3 regions of the Chryseobacterium sp. 'Rf worker isolate 10' genome follow, and region 2 is predicted to be linked to each of the others. Evidence: riboswitches for the same ligand, from Rfam matches in the RefSeq annotation. Region 2 holds a riboswitch; each other region holds the start of a gene.
What was found. Region 2 has a riboswitch for cobalamin ahead of LKL37_RS17080 (TonB-dependent receptor plug domain-containing protein). Riboswitches for the same ligand answer to the same signal wherever they lie in the genome.

Region 1 (4,292 bases), on a different contig from region 2:
TTCATCTTTGATAAGTTTTGTTAATTAGTTATATTTTTAGAAAAATGCTCCTAGCTAGCTGAGCCTATTCTAATTTTACATTACAAAGATATGTAAATAAAATGGTATTATGCAATACAAAGTAGTGAAATTTTTAAAATAAATAACATAAAATACTGGTAATCAGTTCTATAATTTTATATGTGGATTTTTATGAAAATGAATTTGAGAGGAAAATGTCTAAAAAATCTCTACATTTTAAATAAAATTGGAAGAAATACGGAGCAAAAAATCATCATTATTAATTATTGCTTATTACCGATTACTTATTACTCATATTATAGCCCCGATAGCAGCGGTTACCCCACAGCGGTTTGGATTCTGGCAGGGAGCGAGGAGTATGAGCGTATAGCGGGAAACAGCTTCTCAGAAATAAATATTCTCTTATTTAAAGGATTTTAATTGTTTTAAATCTTCCAGATAATGAGTTTTGAATTTTGAGATCGGTGTTATGATTCGTATTTTTGTTAGGAAAAAAACACCTAAATCATTTACTATTACCATGAATTTATTCAATAAGTATAAGCATTTACCGGCTTTTGTTTTGCTGGGGCCTGCCTGTTTCGGACAATATCAGTTTGAGGTTAAAAACGCATCGAAGAGCTATGATGCAGTCATTCACGTGGATAATTGCTATGACGGCCGATGTAACGGAAAAGGAACTGTAGATTTGTTTGATCATAAAAACACAAAGGTGCAGACTTTTGTATCTGATGACCTGGTCCTGAATCTTAATGAAGGCGAAAAGCCAACGCAAGGGAAAATGTTTCAGCTAAAGAACGAAAACAGTCCTATAATCATTGATGACTTTAATTTTGACGGGACAGAAGATATAGCGGTAAGAAATGGTAATATGGGGAATTATAGCTCTGCTTCTTATGATGTATATGTATTCAACAGCACGAGAATGGCATTTGTGAAGAGTAAGGAGCTTACGGATCTTGCTTCCAGCTCTTTTGATATTTTTGAGGTTGATGCCAAGCGAAAACGTCTCATAGCCTATGGAAAATCTGGCTGCTGTGATATTTTTACAACGGAATATGCTGTAATTCCGAATAAAGGACTTGATAAAGTTCTGGAAAAAGAAGAAGATATGACGGTAGAAGGTCGCGTAAAGGTGATTACAAAAGAGAAGATTAATAATAAATGGGTAACCAAAACCAAGGTATATCCATCAGAACAATACAATAGAGAAAAGTAAAATGAAAATTCAGAAAGAAATAGATTTTATCCTGGCAGTGGATGCTTTGAAAAATGTACAGAGAAGAAATTATAATGCAGATGACTCCCGAAGAGAGAACACAGCAGAACATTCCTGGCAGATTATTATTCTGGCTCAGATCCTTTATCCATATGCTAAAAACCGCGCAGATATTGATTTATTAAGAGTGATAAGAATGCTCTCTATCCACGATCTTGTAGAAATAGAAGCCGGAGATACTTTTATTTTTGATGAAAAAGCAATGGTAGGAAAGTTTGAAAGAGAAAAGGCATCTGCTCAAAAGATTTTCGGAATTCTTGATGAGCCTTTACGTACAGAATTCTTTAATCTATGGCTTGAATTTGAAGATGAGAAAACGCCAGATGCTATTTTTGCATGTGGAATTGATAGAATAATGCCGTTTATCTTAAATTCCCACACTTCAGGAAAAAGCTGGACGGAAGCGGGAGTGACAGAAAAGCAAATCCGAAATATGCTTGAAAATGCGATCAGTAGAGCATCGGACGAAATGGGAGAGGCTTTTGAACTTTTATTGAGCCAAAGTCTGGAAACAGAAAAAGTGGTAAAATAGCTTTGATAAGAATACAATAAGAATCGGGCGGCCTCTGGCCGCCCGATTCTTTATTACTTATAGTATCTGGATTGGTTTCTTGAATTCGTCAATCGCTACAAAAGTAAAATCACCTACAATGGCTTTTTCTCTTTCGTAGGAATACATTTGCTCGGTATAGATCTCAACGTTTACTTTCATACTGGTTTTTCCCACGTAGGAAACTTTCCCGATTAGCTCCACAATGGTTCCGGCAGGAATAGGTTTCTTGAAATCTATCTTGTCACTGCTTACTGTTACCACTCTTTTTCTTGCAAATCGGGTAGCAGTAATAAAAGCTACTTCGTCCATCAGCTGCATAGCCGTACCACCAAAAAGGGTATCGTAATGATTGGTTGTGTTAGGGAAAACCGCTTTAAAGATACTGGTTTCGGATGCTTTAATTCTTTCTTCTGTAGTCATATATCATTATTAATTAAAGCGAAATGAAAACGATATTAAAACAACAGAACAATAACAGGAATCAAGAGAATCCCTGAAACAATCCATCAGATCAATACAACTTCAAATCGCGAAAGTTACTTGTTTAAGAAATAGGCAGGTCTCCTGACTTGTAACATCTTTTATCTCCTTCCCATGCCTCGCACAGTGGATCTTTGATAAAGATTACAGTTACTTACAGTTGCGCGACAGTCCGTGATTTTCACACGGTTCCCTTTTAATCTGCAGTGATGCAGAACCAATTTCTATGATGAATAAGCGTTAAAACTTTTCGGGGGCAAAAATAATGAATTTATTCCGGATTATGGTAAATAATCTGGCTGATTACTCTTCCTTTCTTGATGGTCCACAGCGTAGTATATCTGTTTTCTCCTGAACCGTTGATCATATAAAGAAAAATATTGTCGTTATCCAGGGAGGTTACGCCTACATTCTCAAAATCCATGGTAGGCTGGAACATATTTTTGATGGCCTCTCTTACAAAAACAGACCCTCTTCCGGGCTGCTGTACCCTGATGGATTTGATTTCAGTCATCCCTTCGGGAAGATCATTCCCGATTCCCCATGGTTTTACTTTATCAATGGTAAGCAGTTTCCCTTCTGCATCTTTTTCCTTTTTACGGTATCCCGCGTTGGAAGGGTAAACATCAATGACTACTTTGCTTCTTTGAGCAGTAGGAATTTTGGGGTCAGAATTATCTGTGAAAATAAGTGATCTTCCGTTTTTAGATTTGGAAGGAGTATAGGCCGGAAGCTGATCAATATAGGCGATACGTTCTTTATTCACCATTCCTTCTTTATCAAGAGTTTCATAACGTACAAAAGGTTTATCATCATCCTGTTTTTCGGGATATTTGATCCAGATCCACTCTGTTTCTCCGGGAGCAGGCTTTACATAAACAAATACATCACCTTTACGCATACGGATCTTGTCTACAATTTTTCTGTAGTTGTCCTTATGAACCCGTACATTGGCATATCCTTCTTCAGCCTTTACAACTCCGAAAGGAACTTTATTCTGCCCTTTTACAAAAGCTATAGATAGAATACTGAAAGCAGATAAATAGAATGCTTTGTTTATGAAAGTCATCATGAAAATTTTTTAATCCTTCAAATATATAAATTAAATGCTTTTCGGAAGATAATTATAGCGCTGCAGTTCACTTAAATCTTGTATTTGTTTCAGATGACCGCCAGAAAGCAGATATATAGAGTCAGAAATATCCAGAACATCTTTAAAGTTATGATCAGAAATAATAAATCCTTTATGAGATGATTGCTGACGGATATTTTTCTTTAATTCTTCAGTAACTTTTGGAGAAAGACTGTGAAATGGCTCGTCCAATAAAATAAAGTCTGCTTCAGAATAAATGACCATAAGAGTTTCAATAATTCTCTGTTCACCTTTGGAAAGGGTTTTAGGTTTTTGATCAAGGAAAGGTCTTACAAATTCTGAAGTAAAAAGCAACTCAGTATTTTTTTGATTACAAAAAAGAGGAATCAGATTTTTGATTTTTATATATTTGGGTAAAAAAAGATCCTGTGATAAGTAGGCAATTCTGTTTTTTCTATCGGATATGCCTTTCAGAATTTTATTATCATATTTTATAAACTGAGTATCACCATATTCTATTCCAAAGATAATTTTTAGCAGGGTTGATTTTCCGCTTCCATTTCTGCCAAGTAATCCCATGATTTGTCCTGTTTCACATCCTATATAGATATCCTGCAGAATTTTTCTTTCACTAAAAGATTTTGTTACACTATCAACATGCAGTTTACTCATAAGAACAATGTTATAATTTTTACAGCAAGACTTAATAATAGGGTTCCTGCCCAAAGAAAAGTTCTTGAAAACCCTGAATGGGCATAAAAATAATATTCGTTTTTAAATCTTAATTCATAAATAAAGTAATGGAGAGCAGGTGCAATTAAAAGAAAACTTAAACCAAATGTCTCAACTCTGAAGGGAAGGAGAAA
Region 2 (4,292 bases):
GTAGATATTCCGGTAATAGGTTCCTTTGGTATAATCAAAAAAATCCAGCGTACATTTATTGCTCCCCATATTCCCTTCATTGAGCATATAAAAGCCTTTTATAGCCGTATTTTCTGAGGGAAGACCTTCTACCACTTCCTGACGGACAATAATGTCATCTGTACGGCATGAAGTAAGAAAAGCTAATACAATAAATAAAAAATAAAAGTTTAGTTTTCTCATAGGGTGAAGTTTAGAATAAGTTTAAAATTTCTTCCTGGCATCGGATAATTGATGACCACATCATAGTATTGATTGAAAATATTATTCATCTCAAGGCTTACTTTAAATTGATGACTCGCCCAATTGAATTTTTTCTGAACAGACAGATCGTGAGTATACCAGGGCTGAACATAATTGTATTGAATATTATCCTGATTCACGTCATATCTTTCTCCTACGTACATTGCACTGTAATTGAAACTCCAGTCTTTATAATCCGCCATCAGGGTGAATGATCCGCTGTGCCATGGTGTATAAGGAATCTGATTGCGATAGAAAGTATCCTCCGGATCACTCATATCTCTGGCACTTTGATAAGTATAGGAAAGCAATGGTCTTAGCTTTACTTGTCCCAGCTGTAATTCAGTCTGAAGATTTACATCGGCTCCTATGATTTCAACCATTCCAAGGTTCATCATCAGCCAGCGGAACATGCTTCCGTTAGGAGCCGCTACAATTTTATCCTGAACTTTGTTATAATAGCCGTCTGCTTTAGCATAAAAGCTTTTAAAGAAACCATTTTTATAATTCTTCTGATAGGTAAATCCTACATCATACTGATTGGTGAATTCCGGTTTCAGGTAAGTATTTCCGATATTGGTATAATACAAATCATTGAAGGTTGGAAGTCGGAAAATTCTTTTATAAAATGCTCTAAGGGTAAGTTCGGGAATAATTTCCGGCTGATAGCTCATAAATACAGCAGGTGTCCATTCTCTGGCATCTCCCGGTCTTTTGTTTTTCCTTACTTCTTCAAAAGTAAAGGTCCCTAAAAGGCTTCCCAGAATTTTGAACCTGTTCCACTGATACGTTGTTGCCAATGCTACCAATGTTGTGTAACGGGTAGGATAAGAAAAATTATCCAGATTGGCGTCCAGATTATTGTACTGAAAATCTCCACTCAGGCTGACATCCCAATTGGGCGTGATTGAATAGATATTGGATGAAGAAAGGTAAAGCTCTCGCTGGATATAGGTGTTATCGGTATAAATAATAGATTGTGAACGAACCGTATCCATGAAATGAGTATAATCGTAAGCGAATTTTGCTTTCAGCTGTGTTTCAAATTTGGGAAACAGCTTTTTTCTCAGATTAGCCTGCACAAAATAATTTTCATCGGAAAGTCTCGCTCCTCTTCCTCCAAAACGACCATTCACAATAGGAGCCGGCATTCCACGGTTTGAAATATAACCATAACCACGGATGTTCCAGCTTCCGTTATTTAAAGTTCCATTTAAAGAAGTTTCAAAACGTTTTGCCCGAATGTCTGAATCCTGTCTCTTTGCGATGGTATCATAAGCCTGTTGTCCATCAGGATATTTCTTGGCATATCGAAATCTGTAAATTCCGTCACTCTGCATAAATTCTCCACTGAAGCTGGCAGAAACCCGGTCTGAAATCTTCTGTTCCAATCGGAATGAAGGATTGAAAAGATCAATTGAAGCACTTTTTGCTCTTATAACAAGATTGGTTTTCCTATTTCCTTTAAATACCGGAGTTTTAGGCTGTAAATAGATAGATCCGGAAGACCCGAAGTCTTTTGCCGGCTGAAAGATTTCACTTTTCTGGCCGTTATACAATGATATTTCTTCCAGATCGTCCAAAGAATATCTTCCCAGATCTACCAGCCCGTTTTGGGCATTCCCCAGTTGAATTCCATCATAAAAAACACCTACATGCTGGCTTCCCATACTTCGGATATTAATGGTTTTCAAACCGCCCAATCCTCCATAGTCTTTGATCTGAACACCTGAAAAATACCGCAGTGCATCTGCAACAGATTGGCTGTTCAGTCTTTCCAGCTGCTCTCCCTCTAGGGTTTGTGCCGGAAGGATCTCTTTAAAATTCTTTTTGTAGAGACTGATTGCCTTAATGGATTCTTCCTTCAGAGTATCATTCTTCTTTTTTTGAGAATATAAAAGTTGAGATGTGATCACCAATATAGTGAAAACAGTTTTTTGAATTGCAGAAGTAGTTAGTTTTGCCGCCATTAGCTCATTTAGTATCATGAAGACGCTAATGGATGTAAGAATACAACGACAAAGCACAGCTGTCACTGCACAGAATCATTGATGTCCTAAGCTTTATTCCACGAAAGCGTCAAACGATTATTTTCTGGCAGGTCTTCTGACTTACTCCATTTTTGAAATCCTTCCCATTAAAAAAACAGTGGATATATTCTTCAAAAACTTTGGTGCGGAGCTTACAGCAGCGGGTCTGTTCCGGATTTTCACCGGATTCCCTTTTAAGAGCTTTTTAGGGCTCACCAAATTTCGGCAAAGATAAATAATAATTCCTAATCCCCAATTAAAATCATGATTCATAAACAATTAAAGCTCCCGAAGGAGCTTTAACCTGATTTTATCAAGGGTTTTGCTTTAAATTCCAATATTCAGGAAAATACTAAACCTTGATTTTGCTTCAATATCTCCTCCTGCAAGATGCGTGTACATGGGAAGCATGATCTCACTTCCAAGACTCAGCTTTTTATAAGAAGCTTCAAATCCCAGCTTTCCGTACAAAGCACTTCCTGCAGTATTGGGCAGGGCTTCATCAAATTGTTTGTTCTGTGCATAAACCTCTCCCTGAACTCCGGTCTTTACAGAAAAAATGGATTTTTCATTTCCTGCAATTTGATAAAAACCCGTTGCAGCATAGTTCCATTGGTTTCCAAAGCGGTAATTCTTCTTATTCTCTGTTTTGATGGTATAGTCTGTATTGACCAATACTGCGACTTTGTTTTTCTGAAATTTATAATTCAAAGCGGCCTGATAATCCCAGCTTCCGGTTCCCAACTGAAAACTCGGATTGACCCCGGAGACTCCTTTTTCATCAAATTTTCCAAGCGGAATTTTTACACCCAAACCTCCGCTCAGATGATGGAAATTATCTTTAGAACTCATCAGCTGGTAAATTCCCATTAGGTTCAGATCCCCTATTCCATTAATCTTAATATCTCCCTGCATTGTTTTCTTTTCATGGAAATGGAAGGGCAGACTTGCATATACACTGAGTTTTTTAGTCAGCGGAATTTTTCCCCAAAGCTGTAAAGTATTGAAATACTGATCCTGCGTAAGGTCTTTCACAAATAAGTTTTCTTTGGCTTTGTAATGCTGAGCAAAGTATTTGATTCCTACAAATTGTGGATTCAATAAAGACTCAAAGCCGGAAGATCCGTTTCCTGCCGCACAGCCACAGGCATCACAATCATCATCAAAATCGAATCTGCTAAAGGTTTGCGGAGCACTATAAGCACTGTCTCTAATGGTCTTTGCCTGATACTGGTTAAACAGGATCAAACTTACTATCACTATAATCTTCTTCATGTTTTCTATAAATTATTCTGCAAATTTTGGATTGGATATAAAACTTTTATCCGATAATGTTTTCAGGAATGCAATAATCGACTGTTTTTCCTGACTGTTCATGGCAATTCCCACATGACCGTTCTGTTTCAGCTGAGGATCAAGATTGGCATTATCTTCCACCTGATCTGAATAGAAATTGAGTACCGCTTCTAAAGTGTAAAATCTACCGTCATGCATATAAGGTGCTGTATATTCTACGTTTCTCAGACTGGGAACACGAAATTTCATCCAGTCTACCTGATTAAGGGAAACTCTGTAACGTCCTGCATCCTTGAATTCTGTATTGTAATACATTCCCGTGTTTCTGAAACTCTCATCAGTAAACAGTTCTCCACTATGACAGGAGGCACATTTCTGTCCAAACAAAGCCATTCCTTGAGATTCTGTTGAAGTTAGCTGCTCTTTTCCTTGCTTAAATCTGTCATATTTTGAATCTGCAGAAATTAAAGAAGCCATAAACTGCGACAATGCTTTCAGAATTCTTTCTCCGGTAATGGTTTCATCCCCATAGGCTTCTCTGAAAAGTTTTTTATACTTCTGATCGTCTTTTATCTTTGAAATAGCTTCCGGTATGGAACTGTCCATTTCATTGATATCTGTAATCGGACTGATAGGCTGTTCATTAAGATTATGAATCACTCCGTCCCACATATACCTTTTCAA
Region 3 (4,292 bases), on a different contig from region 2:
TTTTTCCTGAATTTTAGTTTTGCGGAAGCTCAGCTTACTGTAATAGGTTTAGGAAATTATAATGTAGGAGCAGTTTCGGATAATGGAGTGGTAAGTATGCATACAAGTGCCGGAGGAGTTTACAAATGGGATGCTGCCGGAGGACTTGTACAGATAGGTTCAATATCAAATGGATATCCGGCTTCCGGAAGAACAATTGTTTCGAATGACGGAACCAAAATCTCTTCTTCCGTTACCAATGCAGCAACGGGATTCAATGAAATATCAACTTATGATGTAGCAAGTTCTACCTGGGTAAACAGAGGCGGGCTTGTTCCTACCGGATGGGACGGAAGTGTAAGTTCTACCTGGGGAATGACTACCAATGGAAATACTATTGTAGGTCTGGGCTTTCTTACCGCAGCAAATGCACACGCTGTAAAATGGGATGAAGCCAGCGGAATGGTAGATTTGGGAAGTATGGTTCCCGGACGCAGTTCCAGAGCCAATGCCATCAATGCGGCAGGAACAGTAATTGTGGGTTGGCAGGATGAACCGACAGGTATCAGAAGCGGTGCAAAATGGCAGGACGGAGTAGAAAGTTTTATCACAGATAATAACGGAAATAATGTAGGAGAAGCAGGCGGAATTTCTGCAGACGGAAATACCATCATAGGAGCAGCAAATCCTAATCCCTATGTATGGAATGCTGTGAGTGGACTTACTTATATAACGCATCCTAATGCTTCGTTCAGTTTCAAAGGAGGAGCAACAGGAATTTCGGCGGACGGGAAAACGGTGATTGGATTTTACAGAGCATTCGGAGCTCCTCCTATGTCGGGAGAAGGCTTTATCTGGAATTCATCTACCGGAAGGATTAATCTGAATGATTATGCCGTATCCTTAGGAATTGCAACCAATGGAGTAACAATGGGGCTTCCTTTGGCCATTTCACAAGACGGAAAGAAAATTGCCGGAACAGGGACGAATGCCTCAGGTCAAATGATCGCTTTCTATCTGGATATTACAGCGTTTTTATCAGTGAACGATGCTGTAAAAGAGAAAGATAATATCGGTATTTATCCTAATCCGGTAGCTGATATATTATATTTTAAAGGAACAGGAAGAATAGAGAAAGCTGAAGTTTATAATTTGGTTGGACAAAGGGTGAAAACATTCAATACTGTAGAAGGGCAGATTGATGTTTCATCCTTGTCAAAAGGAGATTATATTCTGCAATATTCTGTGAAAGGAGGAAAGCAGGAGAACTATAAGTTTATTAAAAAATAACATATATAAATAGTAAAGTAGTGGGATGAATGGCCGTTTTCAATATTGAAAGCGGCTGTTCTTTTTTATCTGCTGAATTAAAAAGATAGGTTTTTTTAAGCGTAGGCTGGTTTTTTGGCGAATACATATAAAAAACTATCTTTGCAAAAATTTTGGTTTCCAGTATTTTGGAATGAAAAGGGAATCGGGTGTAACTCCCGGACTGTCCCCGCAACTGTAAATCGCAATAAAAGTTTCTGCAAAAAACCACTGTTTAAAACGGGAAGGAGCAGAATGCGAAAGTCAGGAGACCTGCCAGGATTATAATTATAAAAACCTATTGCTTTCGGAGGAAAAGTAAAAAAGTATGGATATAAAAAGATCTTTAGTACTGCTTTTTTCATCATATGGCTGTTTTCTTTTTGGACAAGAGAAAGCTATAGATACTATTTTTGTCTTCGACAATCAGATGAACAGGGTGAAGCTTTTTCATCCCGTAAAAACAATTTCGGCAGAAGATGCCGAGAAAAACTCCAGCAATCTTTCAGAGCTCCTAAGATTTCAGTCACAGGTCTATATTAAAGAAAATGGCCGTGGTGCTGTTTCTTCACCATCTTTCAGAGGAACTACCGCGCAGCAGACTGCTTTTGTGTGGAACGGAATTAATATCAACTCCAATTTTTTGGGGCAGGGAGATATCAATAATATTGCTTTGTTTGGCTACGATCAGATTGGAATAAAAGCTGGTGGAGGAAGTGTAATCTATGGAAGCGGTGCTATCGGGGGAAGTATCCACCTGAATAATACCCTTGATTTTAATAAAGGGTTCCACGGTTCCTTATTTTCAGAAGTCGCTTCATTTAATACCTATAATAATTTTGTAAAAGGTTCTTACAGCAATGATAAGTTCAGTTTTAAAGCTTCAGGAAATTATTCTGTAAGTGAAAATAATTATGAAGTAAGTGATCTGAATTACATCAACAGAAACGGAAATTATTACAATACAACGTTCAATGTAGGAACATCCTATAAAATAACAAATGATCATAAAATTTCGTGGCAAAGCCAGTTTTTTGATTCTTCACAGCACTATCCCGTGTATGAAGAAACAGGAACAAAAACGAAATATAAGACTCAAAGTGTAAGAAGCCTTCTTTCCTGGGACTGGAACAAAGCGAAGTTCAGTAATTCCCTTAAAGCAGCTTATACGGAAGAAAATTTCCAGTATTTTGGCTCGTTAAGCCAGCCTAAATCAAGCGGAGGAACCGGTAAGAATTATATCTTTAAAAATGATTTCAATTATTTCCTGAATTCAAAATGGAATTTTAATATCATCGGAGAATTTCAGGTCAATAAAGGAGAAGGATACCAAAGCGGAATATCCAGTGTCAGCAGAAATGTTGGCTCAATATCAGGATTGTTGAGGTATTTTGCGACGAAAGACCTGCGTTTTGAAGGTGGATTCAAGAAAGATTTTGTAGAAGATGTGAAATCACCGTTTATGTACTCATTCTCTGGAAAATGGAGCGCTGCAAAATGGTATGATGTAAGCGTTAATGTTTCAAAAAACTTCAGATATCCGTCCTTCAATGATATTTATTATGAACCGGGAGGAAATAAAGATCTGAGACCGGAAACTTCTACGCAGGTTGATATGACGAACGAATTTAAAGTGGGAGATTTCAGACTTACCTTGTCTCCTTACTATATGAATGTGACCGATCTTATTGTATGGCTTCCGACTGCTTTAGGCTACTGGCAGGCATTCAATGTCAATAAATCAGAATCTTACGGACTAGAATCTCAGTTGTCTTTCAGCAAGCAGCTGGGAAATCATAAAATCCGTGCGAATGCAGGGTATTACTACGCAAAATCTATTGACAAAGAAACGAAGATGCAGAGACCTTACGTTCCTATGCACAGAGGAAATGTGAATGTAGATTATGAATATGGCTTCTTTAAATTTTTTGCTCAGGCACTGTTGAATGGGGTTACCTATACCACAAGTGATGAAAAGAGATCAGATGCAATAGATCCTTATTTTCTTTTAAATATGGGTGTTTCTGCAACGTTGGCAAAAAAATATACCCTAGGGTTTAAAGTGAATAATCTTACGGATACTTACTATAAAACAGTTTCTTTTTATCCTTTACCCAAAAGAAATTATAGCGTGTATGCAGCAATAAATTTTTAAAAATTAAAATTGAATAAATTATGAAAATAACTAAACTTTTAACTGTCCTATTTGCAGTAATGTTATTGTTTAACATTTCTTCATGTACAAGTGATTCTCAGGATTTTGAAATCTCTCCGATCACTTACCAGAATGGATATTTTATTGCTAATGAAGGTAACTTCAATAGTCAGGGTGCAAAAGTAACATTCCTGACAAGAGATTTAAGCATGAAGCAGGACGATATATATGGATATAACAACAATAAAGAGATCCTTGGTGACGTTCTTCAGACTATTGGTCTTAACGGAAACAAGGCTTATCTTGTCATCAACAACTCAAACAAAATTGTTGTCGTAGACCGTTTTACATTCAAAAGATTAGCTGTAATTACTGACCAGATTGATAACCCAAGAGGAATTACTTTTGCGAACGACTTTATCTATGTTGCCAACCTGAATTTCTCCACGAATGCAACAAGTGTAACGAAATATAAAGCTTCTGACTATTCATTTGTAAGCAAAATCACTATGACAGGTGGGGCTGATAAAACAGTAGAAGCAGGTGGAAATGTTTTTGTACAGAATGCTACATCAGGATTCGGAAATATGATTACTTATATCAATACTTCTAATGACAGCAAAACTGAAATTTCTGTTCCGAATGGTAAGATTAACAGTACTATTTCATACAAATCTAATGTTTACACAGTTTCTTCTACAGCTGCAGATTCTTATATCTATAAGATTTCAAGTACAGGAGCAATGACACCGGTAGTTACACTGACAGGAATTCCAAGTGCTACAAATCTTCAGATTGATAACGATAAAATCTATTTCAGCGCTGGAAATAAAGTGTATACAACAAGTTT

Region 1: linked by a shared signal. The riboswitch ahead of LKL37_RS21730 (acyl-CoA thioesterase) and the one ahead of LKL37_RS17080 (TonB-dependent receptor plug domain-containing protein) in region 2 are both predicted to bind cobalamin.
Region 3: linked by a shared signal. The riboswitch ahead of LKL37_RS13660 (TonB-dependent receptor plug domain-containing protein) and the one ahead of LKL37_RS17080 (TonB-dependent receptor plug domain-containing protein) in region 2 are both predicted to bind cobalamin.

What each region holds. Positions count from the first base shown of each region.
Region 1 is NZ_JBOZOF010000007.1:4,874-9,165, forward strand. It holds gene LKL37_RS21715 (PadR family transcriptional regulator) at 1-5, opposite strand, end outside; gene LKL37_RS21720 (XAC2610-related protein) at 542-1,240, shown strand; gene LKL37_RS21725 (HD domain-containing protein) at 1,242-1,832, shown strand; gene LKL37_RS21730 (acyl-CoA thioesterase) at 1,890-2,273, opposite strand; cobalamin riboswitch at 2,391-2,570, opposite strand; gene LKL37_RS21735 (hypothetical protein) at 2,605-3,405, opposite strand; gene LKL37_RS21740 (ATP-binding cassette domain-containing protein) at 3,436-4,098, opposite strand.
Region 2 is NZ_JBOZOF010000003.1:599,870-604,161, reverse strand. It holds gene LKL37_RS17085 (YncE family protein) at 1-222, opposite strand, end outside; gene LKL37_RS17080 (TonB-dependent receptor plug domain-containing protein) at 219-2,252, opposite strand; cobalamin riboswitch at 2,362-2,547, opposite strand; gene LKL37_RS17075 (transporter) at 2,640-3,587, opposite strand; gene LKL37_RS17070 (cytochrome-c peroxidase) at 3,600-4,292, opposite strand, start outside.
Region 3 is NZ_JBOZOF010000002.1:811,471-815,762, forward strand. It holds gene LKL37_RS13655 (T9SS type A sorting domain-containing protein) at 1-1,269, shown strand, start outside; cobalamin riboswitch at 1,406-1,582, shown strand; gene LKL37_RS13660 (TonB-dependent receptor plug domain-containing protein) at 1,616-3,442, shown strand; gene LKL37_RS13665 (YncE family protein) at 3,463-4,292, shown strand, end outside.